DNA from 2 places in the Diaphorobacter sp. LI3 genome. Region 1 is predicted to be linked to the other one. Evidence: predicted binding sites of a transcription regulator. Region 1 holds the regulator's gene; the other holds the start of a gene.
What was found. Region 1 encodes LexA, which represses DNA repair genes until DNA is damaged. Its sites were predicted from a motif close to ACTGTATNNNNATACAGT; they were not measured.

Region 1 (6,601 bases):
ACGTGCGCGACCGGCCGCTGGAGGCGCAGCAGCAGGCCGACCAGCAGCATGCCAAGTTCGACGACGAGAAAAGCGAGTTCACCGGCTACCTGCGCCTGTGGAAGTGGCTGCAGGATGCGCGCGGCGGCAAGATCGTCGCCAAGACGCGCAAGGAGATGGCGGCCCAGACCGCCCCCGCGGCCCAAGCGCGCAACACGGCCTTCCTGCCCGTGAGCCAGCGCAGCAGCGGCGCGCAAGCGGAGGCCGCAGGCGAGGAGCGCCTGGCGCAGTTCCACCCCGCCGATGCGGAGGAGGCCACCCACAAGCTCAGCAACCGGCAGTGGGAGCAGTTGCTGCGCCAGAACTACATCAACATCCGCCGCGTGCGCGAGTGGCGCGACATCCATTCGCAGCTGCTCACCGTGGTGCGGGAGCACCAGTGGCAGGTGAACACCGAGCCCGCGGGCTACGAGGCCGTGCACCTGTCCATGCTGTCGGGCCTGCTGGGCAACATTGGTTACAAGGCCGAGGAGAGCGAGGCCTATCTGGGCGCGCACGGCATCAAGTTCCACCCGCACCCGGGCGCGCACCTGTCCAAGAAGCCCGGCCGCTGGATCGTCGCGGCCGAGCAGGTCGAGACCTCGCGCCTGTACGGCCGCGGTATCGCGGCGATCGAACCGCAATGGCTGGAAGAGGTGGGCGGCCATCTGCTCAAGAAGCAACTGCTGGACCCGCATTGGTCCAAGAAACAGGCCGACGTGGTCGCGCTCGAGCGCGCCACGCTCTACGGCCTGGTGGTCTACAACGGCCGCCGCGTGAGCTATGGCCGCGTGGATCCGTACGAGGCGCGCAACCTGTTCATTCGCCAGGCGCTGGTCGAGGGCGAGTGGGAGACGCATTGGCCGTTCCTGGGCGCCAACCTCAAGCTGGTGCGCAAGGTGCAGGAGCTGGAGCACAAGAGCCGCCGCCAGGACGTGCTGGTGGACGACGAGCTCATCTTCGCCTTCTACGACCAGCAGATTCCCAAAGACGTGTACAGCGGCGCCACGTTCGACAAGTGGTTCCGCAGTGCCGGCAAGGAGAACGCCGGCCTGCTGCTTCTCAAGCGCGACGAGCTGATGCGCCATGAGGCCGCGGGCATCACCACCGACAACTTTCCCAAGACGGTGAAGCTGGGCGGCGTGGACTGCACGGCCAGCTACCTGCACAGCCCCGGTGACGCGCGCGACGGGGTCACCGTCACGGTGCCGCTGTTCGTGCTGAACCAGGTGAGCGAGGAGCGTGCGGAATGGCTGGTGCCCGGCATGCTCAAGGACAAGATCCAGGCGCTGCTCAAGAGCCTGCCGCAGCGCCCGCGCAGCCGCTTCGTGCCGCTGCCGGAAAGTGCTGCGCGGCTGGCGTCGCTGTTCACCGAGGAAGAGCGTTGGGCCCAGGGCAGCTTGATCGACACGCTGCTCAAGCAAGTGCGCGATGAAACCTCGCTCGACGTGAAGCGCGCGGACTTCAAGCTGGACATGCTCAGCCCGCACCTGTTCATGAACTTTCGCGTGACGGATGAGCACGGCCGCCAGCTCGGCCAGGGACGCAACCTGGGCGCGCTCAAGGCGGAGTGGGGGAGCAAGGCACGTGGGGCGTTCCAGGCGCTTGCTTCATTAAAGATAGCTGGTGGCGCTCACCAGAAGCCAGACTCCGGTGGAAAACCATCTGAAACCAAGGAAAACCGGGCGCCAGCAGCTATAAAAAAAGAACCACTCGTCGGCGCGCCCGCGGCCCGCAAGGCCGATGCCCGCTACGAGGATTGGAGCTTTGGCGAACTGCCCGAGCTGATGGAAATCGCCAAGGGTAGCCAGACGCTGATCGGCTTCCCCGCGCTCATCGACCACGGCGATGCGGTGGGCATCGAGGTGTTCGACGAACCCGAAGTCGCCGCCGCGCGCCACCGCGTGGGCCTGCGCCGGCTGTTTGCGCTGCAGATCAAGGACGCGCTCAAGTACCTGGAAAAGAACATCCCCGATCTGCAGAAGATGGCTGTGGCCTTCATGCCGCTGGGCACGCAGGAGGAGCTGCGCGCACAAATCATCGACGTGGCCATCGACCGCGCCTTCCTGCAAGAGCCGCTGCCCAGCAACGAGGCACAGTTCAAGCAGCGCGTGCAGGACGGGCGCGGGCGCCTCACGCTGATCGCCAACGAGGTGGCGCGCATGGCGGCGGCCATCCTCATCGAATACGCCGCCACGCAGCGCAAGATCAAGGACACCAAGAACGCTCCCGAGGCCACGGCCGACGCGTCACAGCAGCTGCAGCGCCTGATGCCCAAGCACTTCATCGCCGCCGCGCCCTGGGCGCAGCTGCAGCACTACGCGCGCTACCTCAAGGCCATCACCACGCGTCTGGACAAGTACCGCGCCGACCCGGCACGCGATGCCGCCAAGCTCAAGGAACTGCAGCCGCTGGAGCAGCGGTACTGGCGCCTGGTCGCCGAGCGCAAGGGCCAGGTGGACGCCCGCATGCAGGAGTACCGCTGGATGCTGGAGGAACTGCGCGTGAGCTTCTTCGCGCAGGAGTTGCGCACGCCGTATCCGGTCAGCGGCAAGCGGCTGGACAAGGTCTGGTCGCAACTGGTGTCTTGAGGGGCTCTCGCGCGGGGCAAGCCTGCAGGACAGGTGTGCCGCCACCGGCTGCCGTGGGCGGGGCCGTTCATGCTTTGGCGCGCACCGCGAGCGTCCGCCAACCCGTCACCCAGCCGGCCCTGGCCGCGACCTGTGTGTGGCCTTCCCGGGCACCGGGCTAGCGGCCGCCAGCGCTCGCCTGGGCGGAACGGCCCTTGCCATCCAACTGCTGGCGGCGCCGATCGCCCCAGCGTCAAGACGTGAGCAGCGCCTTCAGCTCTTCGGCGGACAAGTCCCGCGCCGCGCCAAACCCTGCCACGTGGCGGCCCACCGAAGGGATGATCTGCACGAACTGGAAGTCGCCCAGCGTCGTCATGGGCGCTGCCTCAGGAAAGCGCCGCAGGTAGGCGGCGCGCGCGCTGGCGGCTGCCTCGGGCGCAAGCAGTACGGCTTGCCCTTGGATGGCAACGCGCTCCAGCGCATGCACGGGCTGGGCCGCGTCCTCGGGCGCCGTGATCAGGAGAGAAACCGCGGGCGATTGCCGCAGGTTGCGGGTATGGGCGGCGAGGGCGCTGACATGCAATACCAGCACCTGGGCCGTGGAGTCGATGGCATACGGAACGAACGACACCGCCGGCGTTGTGAATGGCACCGATTCCGCGCCGGGCAGGGTTTGCAGCGTTGCCAGCGCGGCCGTGCGCCGGCCCCACAGCAGTTGCCGCAGCAAGCGGTCCAGGCGGGACTCGTGGGTCATGGCGTGCTTGGGGGCGGGAAGTTGCAAGTGCCGTGCATTGTAGAAACGGGCCTGCGATGAACGCGCTGCGGCCGCGACGCCTTCGAAAAGTGTCAGAAGCGGTCGCAGCAGTGCCCCGCGGTCAGCGCAGGGCCAGGCGCTCCAGTTCCGCGCACACATCGGCCATGCGGCCGGAAATCACGAGCTTGCAGGCGTCGTCGGTGTCATGGCGCAGGATCACGCGCAGGGGGAGCGAACGGGTGGAGATCGCAGGCCGCAGACCTGTGTGCTGCATGGCCGCATCCGCGGCAGGCATGGCAAAGGCGCGGTGGCGGGCCGGATTTTCTTGCGCCATACCCGCCACGGCGGGGCTATCGAGAGGGCCGGCGTTGGGCGTCGCTCCCTGGAGCGCATCGGCGCGTCCGTGCGTGGTGCAGGCAGAGGTTGCCGCGCCGCGCGACATATGGCGTGCAGCCAGTCCCCATCGGCGCAGGCGGCGCAAGGGGCGGGAAAGGGAGGCAAAGGCAAAGAGGGCAAATCCCATGTGAAGACTCCGGCATGCCAGGGCATGAAGGTGGAACACAGGCAGGATTGCCAAGGACGTCAAGCGCGCATCCGCAGGGTTGGCATGCCGCAGCCACGGGGCATGCCCGGGCTACCGCCTGCCAAACGCCCGCCACCTGCGGCGGCGCTGCATTCAACGGACTACATGAGCATGGTGTTGCGTATCAGGCCCACGGCCAGCCCTTCGATCTCGAAAGGTTCGCCCGGCTCGACGCGGATCACCGGGTAGTCGGGGTTCTCGGGCAGCAGTTCGATGGCGCTGCCTGTGCGGCGCAGGCGCTTGACCGTGACGTCATCGCCCAGGCGCGCCACGATGATTTGCCCGTTGCGCGCCTCGCGCGTTGCCTGTACGGCGAGCAGGTCGCCGTCCATGATGCCCGCGTCGCGCATGGACATGCCGCGCACCTTGAGCAGGTAGTCGGGCTTGTGCGCAAACAGGCTGCCTTCCACCGTATAGGTCTGGTCCACATGCTCCTGGGCGAGAATGGGCGAGCCGGCCGCCACGCGGCCCACCAGCGGCAGCGTGAGCTGCGACAGGCCGGGTATCGGCAGGTTGAACTGGGCGCCGCGCGCCGCATTGATGTTGCGCACGGTTTCGCCGCGCAGGCGGATGCCGCGCGAGGTGCCGCTGACCAGTTCGATCACGCCCTTGCGGGCCAGCGCCTGCAGGTGCTCCTCGGCCGCGTTGGCGGACTTGAAACCCAGCTCTGCCGCGATCTCGGCGCGGGTGGGCGGGGCGCCGGTGCGCGCGATGGCGGTCTGGATCAGGTCCAGGATCTGCTGCTGGCGGGCGGTGAGCTTGGGACTGTCGAGCATGGTGCGATCCAATGCGGTCGGTGGTTGAGTGGGTTACTGTTTTTTAATCCAGTATCTGTATTTTTGAACAGTTTTTGGAGGGATGCAAGTGGCAGCTGCAAGAAAAATCGTCGTTATGGGCACCGGCGGCACGATTGCGGGCTCTTCCGCGGTGCAAGGTGCGAACGTGGGCTACACGGCCGGGCAGATCGGCGTGGAGCAATTGCTGGCCGCGGTGCCCGGGCTGGTGCAGGCCGGGGGCGGCGCGCTGGTGGCCGAACAGGTGGCGCAGCTGGACAGCAAGGACATGGGCTTTGACGTGTGGGCGCGCCTGGCCGGTCGCTGCGCCGCACACCTGGCCGACCCGGCCGTTGCCGGCGTCGTCGTCACCCACGGCACGGATACGCTGGAGGAAACCGCCTGGCTGCTGCACAACCTGCTCGATACCACCGCCAAGCCGGTGGTACTGACCTGTGCCATGCGCCCGGCCACGGCGCTCGCGCCGGACGGGCCGCAGAACCTGCTGGATGCCGTCACGCTGGCGGCCGATCCCTCAGCGCGGGGGGTTCTGATGGCGGCCGCTGGCGTGGTGCACGGGGCACGCGAGGTGAGCAAGGTGCACCCGCTGCGGCTGGACGCGTTCGACTCCGGCGATGCTGGGCCTCTGGGATGGATGGAAGCGGGGCGCGTGCGCTGGGCCCGCGGCCTTGCGCCGCAGGTGGAACAGCCCGCGCATGGCGCGCTGGTGCCGATCCTGCCAGATGCAGCCTGGCCACGCGTGGAAATCGTCCTCAGCCACGCCAGCGCGGATGGCGCGTTGGTGGACTGGCTGGTGGAGAAGGGCGTGCGCGGCATCGTGGTGGCCGCCACCGGCAATGGCACGCTGCACCATGCGCTGGAGGCCGCGCTCGCGCGTGCCGTGGCGGCCGGGGTGCAGGTGCGCGTGGCTTCGCGCTGCCCGCAGGGGCGGATGATGGACCTGACGGGTACGCCCTGGCGCGATGCGGATGGGCTGAGCCCTGTGAAGGCACGGGTCAGCCTGCTGCTGGAGTTGATGCAGTCCGCTAATTCATAAGCACCGTCATGGGCCGAGGCGCTTGCCTGGGCACAAAGCACAACGCCCCGCGTTGCGGGGCGTTGGCGGGCGCCGGCGGCGGGTTCGTCAGCTTGACAGTGCCGTCAGGGCGCGCTGGGTGATTTCCTCCACGCTGCCGGTGCCTTGAATGGCACGATACTTGGGCGCGTTGGCGGGATCGGTCTTGGCCCAGCTGGAGTAATAGTCCACCAGCGGACGGGTCTGGTCGCTGTAGACCTGCAGGCGCTTCTTGACGGTTTCTTCCTTGTCGTCCTCGCGCTGCACCAGGGGCTCGCCCGTCACGTCGTCCTTGCCTTCGACCTTGGGCGGGTTGAACTTCACGTGGTAGGTGCGGCCCGAAGCCGGGTGGGAGCGGCGGCCGCTCATGCGCTCGATGATGGCGTCGAACGGCACGTCGATCTCCAGCACATAGTCGAGCTTCACGCCCGCGGCTTTCATGGCGTCTGCCTGGGGGATGGTGCGTGGGAAGCCGTCGAACAGGAAACCCTGGGCACAGTCGGGCTCGGCGATGCGCTCCTTCACCAGGTTAATGATCAGGTCGTCGCTGACGAGCTGGCCCGCATCCATGACGGCCTTGGCCTGCAGGCCCAGGGGCGTGCCGGCCTTGACGGCGGCGCGCAGCATGTCGCCGGTGGAGATCTGGGGGATGCCGAATTTCTGGCAGATGAACGCGGCCTGCGTACCCTTTCCGGCGCCGGGAGCGCCGAGCAGAATCAGTCTCATGGATGTCCTCTAGTGTTTTGAAATCAGCGGGCACGCTTGCCGTCGGCGCGCCAGCGCGGGACAGGTGCTCTTGTTGCGAACAAGGATAGCACGCGGGCCATG
Region 2 (6,601 bases), 580 kb from region 1:
CGTCCTTGGCGAGCTGGGTTTCGCGCCGTGACTGCACGATCAGGAACACTGTGTAAGACACCAGCAGCACGAAGAGAAAACCGCCATCGAAAAACGAAAGTTGACCGTCCAACCCCAAGGCGAGCAAGAGAAAACATGCACCGATCATGATCGGTACCTCCTGGCGTATCAGCTGAATGTTGACCACCAGCGGTGCAATCAACGCGCTGATGCCAAGGATGAACAGAACGTTGAATATGTTGCTGCCCACCACGTTGCCAATGGCAATGTCGGTTTTCCCATCGAGCACGGCCCCCACGCTGACTGCAACCTCGGGTGCGCTTGTGCCGAGCGCAACGATCGTCAGTCCCACGACCAGCGGACTGATGCCAAACGACAGGGCCAGCTTGGAAGAGCCTCGCACCAACAAGCTGGCACCCATGACCAGCAAGAAAAGCCCGCCGAGAAATAGAAGGATGTTCATGACTGAGCACTGTAGCTAAGAATCAAGTGGCACAGCTTACCAGGCGCGTACCTTTATCGAGCCTCCATGCATGCCATAGCTCGCCATAAGTCCTCCTTATCGAGCGTCGGCTTCTGGCCGCAAGCTGCCCCACAGCCTTTGAAGCGGAGTCTTTGCTCAGCGCTTCCTGAGCATTTCACTGAAAAATCAGCCTTCCCTTCAAGCCGGTTCGGGAATCAAACCCTCCGGATTTATCAACTAAATTGGCCGCCAAGGCCATTTATATAAGCGCTAGCAGCTACCACATTCATAGCATCCAGCGCCTTTCGGTAGGACGGGCACGCGTGCTGCCCCCATCCGAACCCAGCCCCTCACCCCACCAGCCACCACCGTGGCAACAACGCGCGCACCTCTGCACGCTGAAAGCGGTCGTCCATCAGCACCACCACGCCCCGGTCGTGTTCGGTGCGGATCACGCGGCCGGCGGCCTGCACCACCTTGCGCAGGCCGGGGTAGAGGTAGGTGCAGGCATAGCCCTGGCCAGGGCCCATCGCCTCGTCCAGCGCACATTGCATGGCGTCGTTCACCGCGTTCACCTGCGGCAGGCCCAGCGTGGCGATGAAGGCGCCGATGAGGCGGGTGCCCGGCAGGTCCACGCCTTCGGCAAAGGCGCCGCCCAGCACGGCCAGGCCCACGCCCTGGCCACCTTCGGTGAAGCGGGCGAGGAAGGCGGCGCGGCTGGCGTCGTCCATCTCGCGCGTTTGCTGCCATTGGGGCACCTGCGGGTGGCGCTGGGCCAGGGTGGCGGCCACGCGCTGCAGGTAGTCGAAGCTGCTGGCAAAGCACAGGTAGTTGCCGGGCTGGTGCGCGTACTGCGCGGCCACCAGATCGGCGATGGGGGCGAGTGAGGCCTCGCGGTCACGCCAGCGGGTGGAGATGTGCGGGGCCACGCGCACCTGCAGCTGGTGGGCGGCAAAGGGGGCGGCCACGTCCAGCCAGGCGGTGTCGGGCGGCAGGCCCAGCAGGTCGCGGTAGAACTGCGGCGGGCTGAGCGTGCCCGAGAACAGCACCGTGGCCTGCGCCGCCGCGTGGCGCGCGGCCAGGTGCGGTGCGGGCATGACGTTGCGGATGCACAGCGTGGTGGCGGGTGTGCGCGCCCGGCCACTGTGGCTGCGCGGTGGCGTGGCGGTGCGCTGCAGATCGAACAACGCATGCGGGCCGAACTGCTCGGCCAGGGCCTGGAAGTGCAGCAGCGACCAGTAGAACGCCAGCACCGCGTCGCCCGGCGGCAGGGGTTGGTCGGCCTGGGCCTCGGCCATGGCGCCTACGGCGCGCTGCACGGCGCCCAGCAGCGCGGGCGGCACGGTGGTGTGGGCCTGGTAGGTGGGCGTGGCGGCGAGGGGGTGCGCGGGTGCGGTGGCGCCGGTGTGCAGTGCGCCGGGTGCGCCCGGCGTGCCAGCGTCTTCTGCGGCCTGGCCCACGGTCTTGTTCAGCGCGTTCCACTGGCGGTGCAGCGCGTCGAGCGCCTTCTTCACGGGGCCGGTGGCGGCCTGGCGCGCGGCGGCCAGCTCGAAGGGCGAGAGCGGCGCGGTGTACATGCTGCGTGCGCGCTCCAGCAGGTTGTGGGCCTCGTCCACCAGCACGGCCACGCGCCAGCCCTGCTGCTGCGTGAGGGCGTAGAGCATGGCGGCGCTGTCGTAGTAGTAGTGGTAGTCGGCAACCACCACGTCGGCCCAACGCACCAGCTCTTGCGACAGGTAGTAGGGGCAGATGCCGTGCTGCAGCGCCACGCTGCGCACGGCGGGCACATCCCAAGGCGCGGGCTGCTGCACGGCGGCGGCGCGGGCGGCGGGCAGCCGGTCAAAGAAGCCGCGCGCCAGCGGGCAGGCATCGCCATGGCAGGCGCTGCCGGGGTGTTCGCAGGTCTTGTCGCGCGCGTGCAGGTCCAGCACACGCAGCGGCGTGCCGGGCGCGTGGGGTGCCAGCGCGTCCTGCAACTGGGCCAGCGCGTGCAGCGCCAGGCCGTGGCCCGTGCCCTTGGCGGTGAGGAAAAACAGCTTGTCCAGGCCGCTGGGCAAGCGTGGCGCGCTCTCTTTTTTGATGGTTTCCGTGTCCCCGCTGGCCACCGCATCGGCGGCGGCGCCGGATGCGGCAGCGGCCGGAGCCGGCCCGCCTTGCCCTGGCGTGGTCATCGCCGGGGGCACCGTGGCCGGGAGCACCATGACCGGGGGCACCGTGGCCGGGGGCGCCATAGCCTTGAGCAGCGGGAACAGCGTGCCCAGGGTCTTGCCGATGCCGGTGGGCGCCTGGGCCAGCAGGCAGCGCCCGGCGGGGGCGCTGGCACCCTCTGCGTTGGGGTGTGCGGTGCGGTACACGGCCACGGCCAGCTCGCGCTGCCCGGCGCGGAACGCGGGCAGCGGAAAGCGCAGCCGCGCCAGGGCGGCGTTGCGCTCCTGGCGGTGCGCGGCCTCGCTGTGCGCCCAGGCCAGGTAGCGCTGGCACTGCGTGGCAAAGAACGCCTGCAGCGCGGCGGCGGTGTGTTCCTGCACCAGCACGGTCTCGGCATGGGTGGTGGCGTGCACGTAGACCAGCGCGAGCTTGAGCCCCGCCAACCCGCGCGCCTGGCACAGCAGGTGGCCGTACACCTGGGCCTGGGCCCAGTGCAGCGCGCGGTGGTGGGGGCGCACGCTGTCCAGCGTGCCGCGGTAGGTCTTGATTTCTTCGAGCTGCCCCAGCACCGCGTTCCAGCCATCGGCGCGGCCGCGCACCGTCAGGTGGTCGTACGTGCCGGTCAGCGGCACTTCGGCCTCGTAGCCGGCGCCCCGGCGCTGCTGCACCGCGCGGTGGCCCTCCATGCCTTCGAGCGCGCTGGGGGCGGGGGTGAAGCGCAGGTCCAGGTCGCCCGTGCGGGCCGTGAACTCGCACAGCGCGCGCACGGCCACCACCTGGGGGCGCGGGGCGGGCGTCATGCCGGGGCGCACCACTGCACGTGGCACACCTGCACCGGAATGCCCTGCGCCACGCAGTAATCCAGCCAGCGGATCTGGTTGTCCTGCAGCTTGTCGCCGGGGGCCTTCACCTCCACCAGCGCATAGCGCTCGGCCCCGGGCGGGCGGCCGGGCCAAAAGCGCACCAGGTCGGGAAGGCCGGTGCGATTGGACTGCACGTCGCACAGCAGCCGGGCAAACAGCCGCTCCAGGTGCGCGGGCGGAATGCAGTCCAGCGCCAGCGCCAGCAGCTCGGCGCTCAACGCGCCCCAGGCCACGAAGGGCGACTGGGTGCCGTGCTTCTCTTCAAAGCGCTGCAGGATGGTGGCGCGGTAGCGGCCGTCGTGCAGCTCGGCCAGGCAGGCGTTGAACAAGGCCTGGCGGCGCGCCACGAAGTCGGGCGCGCCCAGGTCGGCCGGGCCGCTCTGGAAGGGGTGGAAGAACGCGCCCGGCAGCGGCGCAAAGATGGCCGGCCAGCACAGCAGGCCGAACAGCGCGTTGACGAGCATGTTCTCCACATAAAACACCGGCGCCTCGGCGCAGTGCCAGTGCGCGCGCAGCGCGTGCTCCACCGACTGGGGCGGCGTGGGCGCGGGCAGTTCCACGTCCATGCGCAGCGCGGCCACGGCCGGGGCCAGTGCCGGCCGGCGCGGCCCGCCGCCCTGCCCCAGGCTGCGGCGCAGACGCGGCAGCATGCGCGCCACGCGCTGGTGTTCTTCTTCACTTTCAGGAGCAGCCAGCGCTTGATGGGCAAGGGCTAGAGCCTGATCGGAGCATTGCATGCGCTCCAGCACGCGTATCTGGCGGTGGCGCGCACCGGGGGCGCGGCTGGCGGCGTAGGCCTGTGCGGCCAGCGGCCAGTCGTGCGCACGCTCGCAGGCCTGGCCCACGCGCAGCAGGACCCGCGCGCGGCGCTGCTCCAGCCACGGCGTGGCGCTGTGCGCGGCGGCCAGGACCTGCAGCAGCGCAGCGGCGTCGAAGCCCTCCGCGTCCAGCGCCTGGCGGCAGGCGCTGAGGGCGAGGTAGGTGTCCACATCGGCTGGGCTCTGGAACGGGCGCGAGGCAGCGTCCAGCGGCACGGCCTCGTAGCGGAACACGCCCAGGTCGGCCAGCACGAACTCCGCCCAGCTCTGGTGCAGGTTGCCGAAGAACATGAGCCGCAAGCGCTCGCAGCGCGCGCCCACCGTCACCTGCCACACGGGCTCGTCGGCATGCGGGTGCCAGGCGGCGTAGGGCTGCCGCAGGTCAGCGCGGTCGGCCAGGGCCTGCAGCATCTCGGCCTTGCGCATGGTGGGGTGCAGCGCAGTGCCCTGCAAAATCTGTAGCAGCTCGCGCTTGGTATGCAAGGCGAACAGCTCCAAAAGACCCAGGGGCGCATCGGCGCACAGCCAGCCCCGCGACAGCAGCGGCGCGGCGGCGTCGCGCGTGTCGGGAATCTCGTCATAGGCCAGCTTGCTCGCGCGAAACCACGGCCCGCGCCGCATCACCATGCGCACCAGCAGGGCCTGTGCGGCCTGGGGCAGTTGCCGAAAGTCGGTGAGGAACTGCAGGTCGTCCACACCGAGCAGGTCGCCATAGCGCGTGTGCAGCCAGTCCAGCGCACGCTGGAAGTTGTGCAGGTAGTAAAAGCGGTGCGGTGCGGGCGCAGGGCCGGGCTGCGGCATACAAAAGACTGTGCGTTTATACAGTCAATGATACCGACGCAGCGGGTGCGCCGTTAATGTGGGGATAACGCGCCGTTCCTAGAATGCGGGCTTTTGCCAAGCGGGCCGCATGCACATCCTGATCGTCGAAGACAACGCACTGGTGGCCAGCGGCATCCAGGCCGGGCTGGAGTTGCACGGCTTCACCAGCGACACCGCGGGCAGCGTGGCGCAGGCGCAGGCCCACATGACTAGTCGCCAGTTCGATGCCTGCGTGCTGGACTTAGGCCTGCCCGATGGCGACGGCATCAGCCTGCTGCGCCAGTGGCGCGCCAAGGGGTTGGCGCTGCCGGTGCTGATCCTTACCGCGCGCAGCACCATCGAGGACAAGGTGGCCGGCTTTCAGACCGGCACCGACGACTACCTGACCAAACCCTTCGACCTGCAGGAGCTGGTGCTGCGCCTGCGCGCCCTGCTGCGCCGCGCGGGCGGGCGCACCAGCGACCTGCTGGCGCTGGGCGACTGCCAGGTCAACATGGCCACCGGCGAAGTCACGCGCAACGGCGTGGCGATAGACATCTCGCGCCGCGAATGGGCTTTGCTGCAGGCCCTGCTGCAGGCGCACGGGCGCGTGCTGAGCGCGGCACAGCTGCATGACAGCCTGTACGGCCTGGACCAGGACGTGGGCAGCAACACCGTGAACGTGCACGTGCACCATCTGCGCAAGAAGCTCGGCGCCGATGTGATCGACACCGTGCGCGGCCTGGGCTTTCGGCTGGGCGCGCGCTACTGCGGCGGTGCGGCATGACGGCACGACCTATGCAAAGCCTGCGGGTTCGGCTGGTGCTGGGCCTGAGCCTGACCATTTGCATGGTCTGGAGCGGCGTGGCGATCTGGCAGTTCACCAACATGCAGCGCGAGCTGCGCACGCTGCTGGACGACCGCCTCATCGCATCGGCCCGGATGGTGGTGGGCATCGTGCAGCAGTTCCAGCAGGCCGAGCTGGCGGCAGCGCCGCGCGCCAGCAACGATGCGCTGCTGTCGGTCATTGGCCGCGATGGCGTGGCCTGCGAGGTGAGCCTGGTGCGCAGCGAAGTGGACATCCTGCCCATCGCGCGCACCAACAACATCCCGGACATGGCCTCTGCCGGCAGCGCGGGCTTTGGCCAGATCACCAAGGGCGGCAAGCAGTGGCGCACCTATGTGCTGGAGGACAAGGGGGTGCGCGTGGCCACCGCCGACCGGCTGGATGTGCGCGACCAATTGGTGCAGACCTTCGTGCGCACGCTGGTGCTGCCCTTCGTGCTGGCGCTTGCCGTCATCCTGCTGCTGACCTGGTGGATGGGCACGCGCAGCCTGCGCCCGCTGCAGCGCCTGCGCGAGGAGCTGGTGCAGCGCCCACCCCACGACCCCACGCCCGTGCAGTCGGGCCGCGACGTCAAGGAACTGGCCCCGCTGGTGGACAGCCTGAACCAGTTGCTGGCGCGCATGGACGCCAGCATGGAACACGAGCGCCGCTGGACCGCCGA

Region 2: the regulator LexA is predicted to act here: its motif matches at 5,101-5,118, upstream of MRB47_RS09470 (VRR-NUC domain-containing protein).

Annotation. Positions count from the first base shown of each region.
Region 1 is NZ_CP094346.1:2,605,943-2,612,543, reverse strand. Features, by position in the region: gene hrpA (ATP-dependent RNA helicase HrpA) at 1-2,609, shown strand, start outside; gene MRB47_RS12070 (CREG family protein) at 2,842-3,342, opposite strand; gene MRB47_RS12065 (hypothetical protein) at 3,464-3,865, opposite strand; gene lexA (transcriptional repressor LexA) at 4,027-4,701, opposite strand; gene MRB47_RS12055 (asparaginase) at 4,784-5,755, shown strand; gene adk (adenylate kinase) at 5,843-6,499, opposite strand.
Region 2 is NZ_CP094346.1:2,030,151-2,036,751, reverse strand. Features, by position in the region: gene MRB47_RS09480 (calcium/sodium antiporter) at 1-463, opposite strand, end outside; gene MRB47_RS09475 (helicase C-terminal domain-containing protein) at 814-3,411, opposite strand; gene MRB47_RS09470 (VRR-NUC domain-containing protein) at 3,408-5,093, opposite strand; gene MRB47_RS09465 (response regulator) at 5,203-5,880, shown strand; gene MRB47_RS09460 (ATP-binding protein) at 5,877-6,601, shown strand, end outside.